DNA from 4 places in the Rahnella selenatireducens genome. Region 2 is predicted to be linked to each of the others. Evidence: predicted binding sites of a transcription regulator. Region 2 holds the regulator's gene; each other region holds the start of a gene.
What was found. The regulator CRP, encoded in region 2, controls carbon source genes, mostly activating them, when cyclic AMP is high. The targets are predictions, from matches to a motif close to ATGTGANNNNNNTCACAT.

Region 1 (3,156 bases), on a different contig from region 2:
TTAAAGCTGGTGCCCTGAATTGAAAGCAGGCCGGAACCGACGGGACCCCAGGTTTTAATTTGCAGAATGGAAGCCAGACCAGAAGCAAACAACGACATGCTGATGATGTGCTGAGTGTCCTGCGCAGGTAAACCCAGCGCCTGACAAATCAGTAATGCGGGGGTGATTACCGCGACAAACATCGCCAGTAAATGCTGACAGGCGGCAAAGAGAGTCTGAGGAATTGGCGGACGGTCTTCAAGCCGGTAAATCAGTTCACTTTTTGGCTGGCGGGAAAGGTCGGGTTGCTGCGAGTCTTGTTCTGTGGTTTGCGAACTCATGTTATGGCATTCCAATAAGCGGCAAAGCGGGCATTTTTATTGAAATACGCCATAAAAGCAAACGTTTGCTAACGACAATTTTAACTGTGAAATCTTGGTTAAAGGATCTTTTATGAACTGTATGTCCGGCTGAGGTTTTTTCTGAGGAAGTCTTGTTCAGTTTCTAACGCAAAATCGGGTAAATGCGTCGGGTAACTGAAAATAAACAGACGCCGGGATAAAGGTCTCGTCGCCTGTTTCAGGCTTTCTGTTTTTCACTTATCGCTTACTGAGTGGCCTCTGCTTTTTCCGTAAATACGGCTTCAGCTTCCGCTGCCTTTTCCTGCGTCAGCAACTGCTTTTCGTAAACCTTGAAGAACGGATAGTAAATCACCATCGAAAGCAGCATCAGCACGATCACCATAATCGAGACTTTGAAATCCCAGCCCATCGCCCATGCAGCACCAATCGGTGCCGGAGATGTCCAGGGAACCAGTGAAATCATGTGCGGAAGAAGATTAGTGGAGACAGCGCAGTAGGCGATCACGGCGTTAACCATCGGTGCGAGAAGGAACGGAATGAAAAAGACCGGGTTCATGACGATCGGCGTACCAAAGATCACCGGCTCATTGATGTTAAAACAACTCGGTACCAGGCTGAGTTTTCCCATGGTGCGCAGATGCGCCGATTTACTGCGGCAAAACAGCAAGACCAGCCCGATGGTAGCGCCGGAGCCGCCGATCACGATCAGGAAGTTCCAGAATGCTTCGGTCATGATATGCGTCATCGGCAAACCGGCGGCGAGATCGGTCTGGTTCAGCCCCAGATTAGTCAGCCAGAAAGCCTGCAACATTCCCGAAACGATTGCCGAGCCATGAATACCGGCGAACCACAGCAGATGGCAAATCAGCACCGCCAGAAGTACGGCTGGCAGGGAGTCAGCAGCCGAAATCAACGGCTCGAACAGCGCCATGATTGCCTGGGGCAACAGCATGTTGAAGCCCGACTGCACCAGTAAACTCAGCGGGAACAGTGTAATCACAACGGCAATAATCGGGATCAGCAGATCGAATGAATGCTTAATGTTGGAAGGAACCTGCTCGGGAAGCCGTATTCCAATATTATATTTCTTCAGCAGCCGGGTCAGCTCTGTTACATAAATCGCCACCAGAATTGCGGTGAAAATCCCTACGCCGCCCAGTGCGGCTGTAGACATTTTTTCATCAATCTGAGGCGCAGCAACCAGCAGAAAAGACATCAACGACAGCATCGCGGTCATAAACGGGTCAAGCTTGTAGCTTCGCGCCAGATTATAGGCAATGGCCGCAGCGATGTAGATCGACATAATCCCCATCGTCATATTGAACGGTGTCAGAATCTGTACTTCATATTTTGCCGACAGTTCCAACCAGCTTCGGGCAAATCCCCAAGAGGATTCAGGAGAGAAAGGTGGATGTACAAAAACCAGCAAGAAGGACCCCACAATCATAAACGGCATTGCTGAAATAAACCCGTCACGCACCGCCATGACATGGCGCTGAGAAGATAACCGGGCCGCAAACGGGCTGATTTTCTGTTCTATAAAATCAAAAAGAGATTGGCTGATACTCATGATGATATTGGCCTTATGGTGAGGGGAACTGACAGGCTTGCCTTAATTATCATCAGTGTAGTGGCGGGGTGTGAAACCGGTTACCGACTTTGCCCCAGTCTGTGAAGGTCATCAAATAACCTGAGGGCTTAATGGTTTTGAGGCAGAAATGAGCAAAAGTCGGGTTGATACATTGAAGCCAAAACATCATTTTCAATAATGTTTTGGCGTTTCAGAGAGAAAAACGAAAGTCGAAAAGTATAAGAATTATGCGTTGGTATAACGCACTCTTTCCGGCAGCCAGCGCTCAATCAGCGCTTTGGCATGATCGGGGAATTGATGCTGAAGATACCGAGCAATACGCTGTACGTCGGGGATCATGGCCTGATCGCGCAGCAAGTCAGCCACTTTAAATTCAGCGCTACCTGTCTGGCGTGTGCCCAGTAATTCACCTGGCCCGCGGATTTCTAAATCCTGCTGAGCAATGACAAAACCATCGTTGCTGTCGCGTAAAACCTGCAAGCGCTTCTGCGCTGTCTTGCTCAGCGGTGTTTTGTACAACAACACGCAGTGAGAAGCGACAGCACCACGTCCGACGCGGCCACGCAGCTGATGTAACTGTGCCAGCCCAAGGCGTTCCGGGTTTTCGATGATCATCAGGCTTGCGTTAGGCACGTCGACGCCCACTTCGATGACAGTTGTCGCCACCAGAAGCTGCACTTCGCCCTGCTTGAATGCTTGCATAACTGATTGTTTTTCATGCGCTTTCATCCGGCCATGAACCAGCCCGATATTCAGCGCAGGCAGCGCTTCTTTCAGCCCTTCCCATGTAGCTTCCGCCGCCTGAGCTTCCAGCATTTCGGATTCTTCAATCAGCGTACAAACCCAGTAAGCCTGGCGGTTTTCCTGCTCGCAGGCGCTTTTCACGCGGCTGATGATATCGCTGCGCCGAGTATCAGGGATCGCAACGGTCGTTACCGGCGTTCTGCCAGGCGGAAGTTCATCGATTACTGATGTATCCAGATCGGCGTAAGCGGTCATCGCAAGCGTTCGCGGGATTGGCGTTGCGGTCATGATAAGCTGATGCGGATGGAAGCCCTGTTGCAGACCTTTCTCCCATAATGCCAGCCGCTGATGAACGCCAAAGCGGTGTTGTTCATCAATGATCACCAGCGATAATGAAGAGAACAGAACCTGTTCCTGAAATATCGCGTGAGTTCCCACGACCATCGAAACCTGACCGCTGGCAATCGCATCCTGCTGCGC
Region 2 (3,156 bases):
ATCCAGCAGATTAATCAGTATTCGCAGGGTTCGGTGGCTATCGGGTTTTCATCACTGCTGGCGCTGACAGTGTTTCCGGCTCTCAATGAAGCGTTCAAAACGCAGTTTCCCCAGTCCAAACTGCTGATTAAAGAAGGCCAGCTTTCGACGCTGTTACCGGCGCTGCGTGAAGGGAAACTCGATTTTGCCGTCGGAACCGCCGGGCCGGGTTTTCCGCTGGAAGATTTGGTGCGTGAGCCGCTGTTTAGCGCGCCGTTTGGCGTGATTGCGCGGCAAGGGCATCCGCTGGCAGGTGCCACCACGCTCGAAGAATTGCAGGGCGCGCGCTGGGTGTTGCCGGAAACGGATATGGGTTATTACCAGCAGATTCAGCTTTCAATGAACGGCTTTAGCGCGCCAGCAGGTGAAACGCCGGTAAGAACGGATTCGGTGGTGTGCGGGCTGAATATGGTATTGCAGTCGGATTATCTGACGATTGTGGCGAAGGCGATGCGCGCGCCGTTCGGCTTGCAGGACAGGCTTTGCCTGCTCAATATCGATACGCTGCCAGAGGCGGAATATTGCGTGCTTTATTCGCAGAAATCGCCGCTGACTTTTGCCGCGCGGCGATTTCTGGATTTACTGCGAAGTCAGTGCCAGTCGTATCGCTGGTGGTGACTTATTCGGCGTTCACTACTTCAAAACTGTGGGTGATCGTCGCGGCTTTGCCCAGCATCAGGGAAACAGAGCAATATTTTTCCGCAGAAAGGCTGACCGCGCGTTCCACAATTTTATCCGTCAGGTCTTTACCGGTGACGATAAAATGCAGGTTGATGTGCGTGAACAGACGCGGCGCTTCTTCACGGCGCTGAGACGTCAGTTTCACTTCGCAGTCACGCACGTCGTTGCGGCCTTTTTGCAAAATAGACACCACATCAATCGCGCTGCAACCACCCGCTGACATCAGCAACATTTCCATCGGGCTTGGGGCTTTGTCGCCCGCATTACCATCCATTGTGATCTGATGGCCCGACGCTGACTCACCTAAAAACGTCAGCCCTTCTACCCATTTTACGCGTGCGTGCATGTGCTCTTCTCCCGGTGGATAAATTCGTCAAATTTTCCCCTCAGACTACCCTTTCACCCAAAAACTGGCAACGTAACCCGATCGCCATCATGCTGAAGCGAGACAACAGAAGACAGCATTGCAAACCTGTGTTACAAACAAAGCCGAAACATACTTTCCAGTAAATTGCGGTGACGGTTTTTGCGGTTTAAGAACAGAACCCACGGTGTTAACAGCAATAATCAGGCTGTTTCACTCCGACATCCGCTTGCAGCATTTCTGGGGAGTTATATGCTGAAAGGGCGCTTTTTAAAGTAAGTGCCGTACAGGGAACTCTGAGCCCTGTGATTTTGGGCAGCGATAACAACAGAGGATAATAGCAAATGGTTCTCGGCAAGCCACAAACAGACCCGACTCTCGAATGGTTCCTGTCTCACTGTCATATACATAAGTATCCTTCTAAAAGTACGCTGATTCACCAGGGTGAAAAAGCCGAAACGCTGTACTACATCGTGAAAGGGTCGGTTGCCGTCCTGATTAAAGATGAAGAAGGCAAAGAAATGATACTGTCATACCTTAACCAAGGTGACTTCATCGGCGAGCTGGGACTCTTCGAAGAAGGGCAGGAACGCAGTGCTTGGGTTCGTGCTAAAACTGCCTGCGAAGTGGCTGAAATTTCTTATAAAAAATTCCGCCAGCTGATTCAGGTAAACCCGGATATTCTGATGCGTCTTTCCGCGCAGATGGCAAACCGTCTGCAAGTGACGTCAGAGAAAGTCGGCAACCTTGCCTTCCTCGACGTAACAGGCCGTATCGCGCAAACTTTGCTTAATCTGGCCAAACAGCCTGATGCAATGACCCATCCGGACGGGATGCAAATCAAGATCACCCGTCAGGAAATCGGCCAAATCGTCGGTTGTTCACGTGAAACAGTCGGACGTATTCTCAAAATGCTGGAAGATCAGAGCCTGATCTCCGCACACGGTAAAACGATTGTCGTTTACGGTACACGTTAATCCCTCAGAAATTGGCGCGACAGTTGACTGTCGCGCCTTTTTTATGGGCTAAGCTTTACCCATGACGCTATGGCGAAGACTGTTCTATCATCCCGAAGTTAACTACGCGCTGCGCCAGACGCTGGTGTTGTGCCTGCCTGTCGGTATTTGCTGGCTGTTTGGCAATCTGCAAATGGGTCTGCTGTTCTCGCTGTGCCCGGCCTGTTGCAACGTCGCCGGTCTCGATACCCCGCACAAACGCTTTTTTAAACGCCTGATCGTCGGCGGTTCGCTGTTTGCCGTCAGCAGTATCCTTTTGCAGGTGATGCTCGAAAACTGGCACATTCCCCTGCCGCTCATCATGTTAACGCTGGCTTTACTGCTCGGCGTCACCGGCGAAATCAGCCCGCTGCACGCACGCCTGTTGCCGGGCGCGCTGGTGGCCACCATCTTCACACTGAGTATGGTCGGCGTGAGGCCGATGTGGCAGGCACCGGCGCTGTTTGCTGCCGGAACCGCCTGGTACGGGCTGTTTAACTGGGCATGGTTCCGTATTTCCGAAGAACAACCTATGCGCGAAACGCTCAGCCAGCTGTATTTGCAGCTGGCGGATTATTTCGAGGCCAAATACAGCCTGCTGACGCAACATATCGACCCCGAAACAGCCCTTCCCCCGTTGCTCAAGCGCCAGCAGCAGGTCATCGATCTGATTGCGTTGCTCTATCAGCAGCTGCATATGTTGCCGCATCATGAACACCACAATAACCACAAGCGGCTGTTCCAGCGTTTTCAGGTTGCACTCGATTTGCAGGAACACATCACGGTCAGCCTGCATCAGCCGGAAGAAGTGCAGAAACTGGTGGAAGAAAGCCACGCAGAAGCGGTGATCCGCCGGAATGCGCAGGTAATTTCCGCTCGTCTGCGCGTGATTGCGGACGATATTCTTTATCACCGATTCTCCGAGCGTTTCACCATGGCGAATGAACTGGCGGCGCTGGAAAAAATTGCGGCGCAGAACCCGCAGAATCCGGTCGGCCAGTTCTGTTATTACCATTTCAGCCGTATCGCACGACTGCTGCGGACGCAGCGCCCGCTGTATCGCCGCGATCTGATGAA
Region 3 (3,156 bases), on a different contig from region 2:
ATGCAGCACAGTAACAGCATGACGACCGGCGCGCGCGCCGTGGTAATCACAATCACCAGCGCTGCGATACAACCGATAAATGTCCCGATCACGCGCAGAAAACCACGGTGACGAATAGCACCGGCAAACGGCTCACCACCGGCCACGAGCGCGGGCCCGGAAGTCACAATGGCCGCCGTCATGGCCGACCACCGTGGCGTTTCGAGTTGCAGATAGAAACCAAGCACGAGAGCGCCAAGAATGGCAAATGTCAGCTTAAACGCAAACCGTACGCGCGGAATAAGTACGCTATTCATCTTTCCGGCCTTAGCCAAACTCTCTCAGGCGATGCAGGAGGCGAAGGAACGGTGTTCCTTCATCTTGTTTACGATCATGACTGCCGGTGATAACGACGGTTGCCGTCGTCCCCGCCGGGTACGGATGCTGCTGGTCTTTATCGTCGAGCACGATTTTAACCGGCACGCGCTGCGCCAGACGCACCCATTCCAGGTTGCTATCGATGGTCGCCAGACCGTTGGTGGCCGCCGAAGAAGAGCTGTTGGTGACCGCTGCTGCGACGCTGTCTACCGTGCCGTGCATAATGCGGTTACTGCCCAGCGGGGTAATTTCCGCGCGGTCGCCTTTTTTCAGGCCGGACAGTTTGGTTTCTTCAAGATATGCCAGAATGTAGAAGGAGTTTTTCTTCACCAGCGCAACGGCGGTAGAACCGCGATTGATATAGTTGCCCGGATGCACCGTGAGGTTAGTCACCCAGCCATCTGCCGGAGCGACAACCACGGTACGCTCCAAATCCAGTACCGCCAGATCACGCGCAGCCTGCGATTTCGCCAGCTGATGCTGCGCGGTTTGCAGTACGTTGTTCGCCTGATCGATTTCTTCCTGCGACATTGCCTGTACGCCCAGTTTCACACGGCGTCCGGCTTCGCGTTTTTTCTCGGAGGCCAGCGCCTGATAATAAGCGACGTCAGCGCTGGCTTCATCAAGCGCCTGCTGATAACGCGGCTGGTCGATTTTGAACAGCACCTGACCTTTGGTCACCAACTGGTTATCAATCACTGGCACGTCGGTGATTAAACCGGTCACATCTGGCGCAATCGACACAACGTCAGCGGTAAATTTGGCATCACGGGTCCACGGTGATTCCGTATAGAACGCCCAGGCTCTGAAGATTGCGATGACAGCCAGAACGACAAGAATCAGCGTAATTGCATAACGTATTATTTTTATAGAGAAGTTTTTCACAACGGCCTCAGACGAACAAGCGGGAAATCAGGTAAAAAAGACAGCAATATAATGCTGTGTTAAACAAAGCCGGATGCCAGACAAAGTCATAAATACCCGTCGGTTGTAATACCCGCCGGAGCAGGAAAAACACCACCAGCGCCAGCAGTATTTCAAAAAATACCGGTGGAAACGACAATCCGAAAATCACCATTACCGGAAGCAAACTCATCAAAAATTCCTTACATTATTACCAGCAGCAATGACGGCGGGGCAGACTTGCTCGTCCCGCGCACGCATTATTCATTATTTTAGGCAATGCCACGCGTCCCCGGAGATAAATAATTCACTGGGAAGTGCTCAATGAAACTGTGGGGTTGCCAGGGAAGTGTGCGAAGGTAAGCATTGATTCAGGAAATCAGAAACCTGAGTTTTATCGCCCGGACGAGTATATTAGCGTGCTTATTATCAAGTAATCAACGTTCTGTGATCTAAATCACTTTTAAGCCAGAGTTAACAATGGACCGATTAAAACGCATGTCGATATTCGCTCAGGTCGTGGAAAGCGGTTCTTTTACCGCGGCCGCACGACGCCTCGACATGAGCGTTTCAGCCATCAGCCAGACCATTTCAAAACTAGAAAATGATTTACAAATCAAACTATTAAACCGTAGTACCCGCAGTATCGGCCTGACAGAAGCCGGGAAGATTTACTATCAGGGATGCCGTAAAATGCTGCATGACGTGCGTGAAGTGCATGAACAATTATATGCCTTCAACAACACGCCAACCGGCACTTTACGCATCGGCAGCTCATCGACAATGGCACAAAATGTTCTTGCTGCCATGACCGCCGAAATGCTGACTGAATACCCCGGCCTGACGGTCAATCTGGTGACCGGCATTCCTGCGCCGGATCTGATTGCCGACGGTCTGGACGTGGTGATCCGCGTGGGCGCGTTACAGGATTCCAGCTTGTTCTCCACGCGGTTAGGTTCCATGCCAATGGTGGTGTGCGCGGCGCGCAGTTATCTGGCGCAGCACGGCACGCCGGAAAAACCTGCCGATATGGTGAATTTTTCGTGGCTGGAATACAGCGTCCGCCCGGACAGCGAATTTGAACTGATCGCACCGGAAGGTATTTCCACGCGCATCACGCCGCAAGGGCGCTTTGTCACCAACGATTCACAGACCATGATCCGCTGGCTGAAAGCCGGTGTCGGCATTGCATACGTCCCGCTGATGTGGGTGATTGAAGAAATTAACGCCGGTGACGTGGAGATTCTTTTCAGAAGCTACCAGTCCGATCCACGCCCGGTGTACGCGCTGTATACCGAAAAAGACAAACTCCCGTTGAAAGTACAGGTGTGTCTGGATTACCTGACCGACTATTTCAAACGGGTCAGTAAGGTGTATCAGGGATACAGGCAGGGCAAGAAAGTGACGCAATGGAATTGAGCTAAGTTCCTGCCTCTGAGTGGTCCGAATGACAGATGGGATATTCGGACCACTAAATCGCCATAACTTTCTAAACATATTAAGTCCATTCCGGACTTCACCTGTTTATCAAAATCTCAATGGAACGCCAACAAACTAAATATGGTCTCACCCCAAATAGCACACCCAGTTAGGGAACTAAATTTCGTCAATTAAAATCAAGCGCATACTGTATATTTAACATACGCTTTGATAATGACAGACTTTAGCTTTATTGCGTTGAAAATAAATACCTTTTACCTTCAACCAAAGAGTAATATCAATAACAAAAAAAAACCAAGCACCCCTTACAAGTACAAGAATACAAAGCAACGCCATGACTGAGAATATCCATTCTTGAAATTAAAAATGTGAACGTATTTTAAATTCACAACTGTCATAATTAAAATCCATATTGCCCCACCTGCATTAAGATATAATATATTTAATTAGGGATCT
Region 4 (3,156 bases), on a different contig from region 2:
CGGTATTCTTACGCTGATGTCTCTGGCTGGCAGAAATACGTCGGCACGTACCACAGCCGTTCTGGTGATCCTCGGTCTGATTGGTGGCAGCTTCTTCTACGGCGAAGTGGTTATCACGCCGGCTATCTCAGTGCTTTCCGCGATGGAAGGTCTGGAAATTGCCGCGCCTGCCCTTGATCCTTATATCGTCCCTCTTTCAATTACTGTCCTGACGTTGCTCTTCATTATTCAAAAGCACGGTACCGGCATTGTGGGCAAACTCTTTGCGCCGGTAATGTTGCTGTGGTTCCTTTCGCTGGCGGTTCTTGGTGTGAATAGCATCATGCAGAACCCTGAAGTGCTGCGCGCTATGAACCCGATGTGGGCGGTTAATTTCTTTATTGAGCATAAATCCTTCTCCTTCCTGGCGCTCGGCGCGGTCGTTCTGTCGATTACAGGGGTAGAAGCGTTGTATGCCGATATGGGGCACTTCGGGAAATTCCCAATCCGTCTGGCCTGGTTTACCGTTGTATTACCTTCTCTGGTGCTGAATTACTTCGGTCAGGGAGCGTTGCTGCTGAAAAACCCGGAGTCGATCAAAAACCCGTTCTTCCTGCTGGCACCTGACTGGGCGCTGATTCCGTTACTGATTCTGGCGACGCTGGCAACCATCATCGCGTCTCAGGCCGTTATCTCCGGTGTGTTCTCCCTGACCCGCCAGGCTGTGCGTTTGGGCTATTTACCGCCGATGCGCATTATCCACACCTCAGAAATGGAAGCGGGTCAGATCTACATCCCTGCGATTAACTGGCTGCTGTATTTCGCGGTAGTTATCGTGATTGCCAGCTTCGAGCATTCGAGTAATCTGGCGGCGGCTTATGGTATTGCCGTCACCGGCACCATGGTGCTGACCAGCATTCTTTCCTGCACGGTGGCGCTTAAAAACTGGCACTGGAAACCGTTCCTGGTCGGTCTTTTACTGATTGCTCTGCTGTTCATGGATATACCGCTGTTCGCTGCGAACGCCACTAAACTGTTCTCCGGTGGCTGGCTGCCACTGACGCTGGGTCTGTGCATGTTCATCGTCATGACGACCTGGAAAAGCGAGCGCTTCCGTCTCATGCGCCGCATGAACGAGCACGGGAATTCTCTCGAAGCGATGATTGCTTCACTGGAAAAATCACCGCCGGTTCGTGTTCCGGGGACTGCGGTTTATATGTCGCGCGCCATCAACGTGATCCCGTTTGCGCTGCTGCATAACCTCAAACACAACAAAGTGTTGCACGAGCGTGTTGTCCTGCTGACATTGCGAACAGAAGATGCGCCTTATGTGCATAACGTACGGCGTGTCACCATTGAGCAGCTTTCGCCGACATTCTGGCGCGTGGTCGCGAGTTACGGATTTAAAGAAACGCCGAATGTGGAAGAAGTCTTCCACCGCTGTGGTCTGGAGGGACTGCCGTGCCGGATGATGGAAACGTCGTTCTTTATGTCGCACGAATCGCTGATCCTTACCAAGCGTCCGTGGTATCTGTATTTCCGCGGCAAACTGTTTATGGCGCTCAGCCGAAACGCCCTGCGCGCGCCGGACCAGTTTGAGATCCCCCCGAACCGTGTGATCGAACTCGGTACGCAGGTGGAAATCTGATTTCCCATTCTGTTGTGAACAGGGCACCTTCGGGTGCCCTGTTTTATTTCTGCCTTCTCCCTCTAATTAAACGCTAACTCAAATTGCTCTGCGTTTTCTGAATTGTTCAGCGAAACGTTTCGACGCTGATCACAATTCCATCACATCTTCATTGCCAAGTTCTGCGAGTCTCATAAACTCATCGGTGAGCGAAACGTTTCGCTGTAGGAGTTAACAATGAAGAAGTCACCGCTATTAAATGCCGAAATCTCGAATGTTATTGCCCGGTTAGGTCATACCGATCAGCTGGTTATTGGCGATGCCGGTCTTCCGGTGCCAGCAGCTTGCCAACGCATCGATCTGGCGCTAACCCAGGGAGTCCCCACCTTTTTACAAGTCTTTGAGGTAGTGACACACGAGATGCAGGTTGAGCGGGCTATCCTCGCCGAGGAAATCCTCACTAAAAATCCTCAACTCCATGAAGCGTTGCTCGCCCAATTGACACAACTCGAACAACACCAGGGAAACACCATTGCTTTGGATTACGTCAGTCATGAGGCATTCAAAGCGCAAAGCGAAAAAAGTCGGGCTGTGATCCGCAGCGGGGAATGTTCGCCTTACGCGAACGTTATTCTGTGTGCCGGCGTAACCTTCTGAGGCCTTTATGCAACCTTTGCTGAAACTGACAGGGATTGATAAAGCCTTTCCCGGCGTCAAAGCACTTTCCGGCGCGGCGCTCAGCGTTTATCCGGGGCGTGTGATGGCGCTGGTGGGAGAAAACGGCGCGGGTAAGTCCACCATGATGAAAGTGCTGACCGGCATCTACCAGAAAGATGCCGGCTCAGTACAGTTTCTTGGAAAGGAAACTACCTTCAATGGCCCGAAAGCTTCTCAGGAAGCTGGGATTGGCATCATCCATCAGGAACTAAACCTGATCCCACAGCTGACTATTGCTGAAAACATCTTTCTTGGCCGTGAGTTCGTCAACGGCTTTGGCCGCATCAACTGGAAGAAGATGTACGCCGAAGCCGATAAACTTCTGGCGCGTCTGAATCTGCGTTACAAAAGCGACCGGCTCGTCGGTGAATTATCGATTGGCGACCAGCAGATGGTTGAGATCGCCAAAGTGCTGAGCTTTGAATCCAAAGTCATCATTATGGATGAGCCGACGGATGCGCTCACCGATACCGAAACGGCTTCTTTATTTAACGTTATTCGCGAACTGAAGGCCGCCGGATGTGGGGTGGTGTATATCTCCCACCGCCTGAAAGAGATTTTTGAGATTTGCGATGACGTGACCGTATTCCGTGACGGTCAGTTTATTGCCGAACGCCCGGTCAGCGAACTGCAAGAAGATACGTTGATCGAAATGATGGTGGGCCGTCGTCTCGAAGAGCAGTACCCACGCATAAACCACGAACGCGGCGCGCTGCGTTTGCAGGTTCGTGATTTGTGCGGCCCGGGCGTAGATAACGTCAGCTTTGAACTTCACAGCGGCGAAATCCTCGGCGTGTCCGGCCTGATGGGCGCGGGCCGTACTGAACTGATGA

Region 1: a site for CRP is predicted at 2,011-2,028, ahead of ACLBVC_RS20785 (PTS sugar transporter subunit IIC). Genes of this name have one in related genera too.
Region 3: a site for CRP is predicted at 1,706-1,723, ahead of aaeR (HTH-type transcriptional activator AaeR). Genes of this name have one in related genera too.
Region 4: a site for CRP is predicted at 1,745-1,762, ahead of rbsD (D-ribose pyranase). Genes of this name have one in related genera too.

Annotation. Positions count from the first base shown of each region.
Region 1 covers NZ_JBKEZJ010000015.1:55,668-58,823, reverse strand. The annotation lists gene ACLBVC_RS20790 (uracil-xanthine permease family protein) at 1-320, opposite strand, end outside; gene ACLBVC_RS20785 (PTS sugar transporter subunit IIC) at 586-1,911, opposite strand; gene recG (ATP-dependent DNA helicase RecG) at 2,158-3,156, opposite strand, start outside.
Region 2 covers NZ_JBKEZJ010000006.1:327,268-330,423, reverse strand. The annotation lists gene ACLBVC_RS12900 (LysR substrate-binding domain-containing protein) at 1-657, shown strand, start outside; gene ACLBVC_RS12895 (OsmC family protein) at 659-1,066, opposite strand; gene crp (cAMP-activated global transcriptional regulator CRP) at 1,429-2,061, shown strand; gene ACLBVC_RS12885 (YccS/YhfK family putative transporter) at 2,123-3,156, shown strand, end outside.
Region 3 covers NZ_JBKEZJ010000011.1:67,776-70,931, reverse strand. The annotation lists gene aaeB (p-hydroxybenzoic acid efflux pump subunit AaeB) at 1-296, opposite strand, end outside; gene aaeA (p-hydroxybenzoic acid efflux pump subunit AaeA) at 307-1,242, opposite strand; gene aaeX (p-hydroxybenzoic acid efflux pump operon protein AaeX) at 1,250-1,453, opposite strand; gene aaeR (HTH-type transcriptional activator AaeR) at 1,741-2,679, shown strand.
Region 4 covers NZ_JBKEZJ010000029.1:5,339-8,494, reverse strand. The annotation lists gene kup (low affinity potassium transporter Kup) at 1-1,627, shown strand, start outside; gene rbsD (D-ribose pyranase) at 1,844-2,263, shown strand; gene rbsA (ribose ABC transporter ATP-binding protein RbsA) at 2,271-3,156, shown strand, end outside.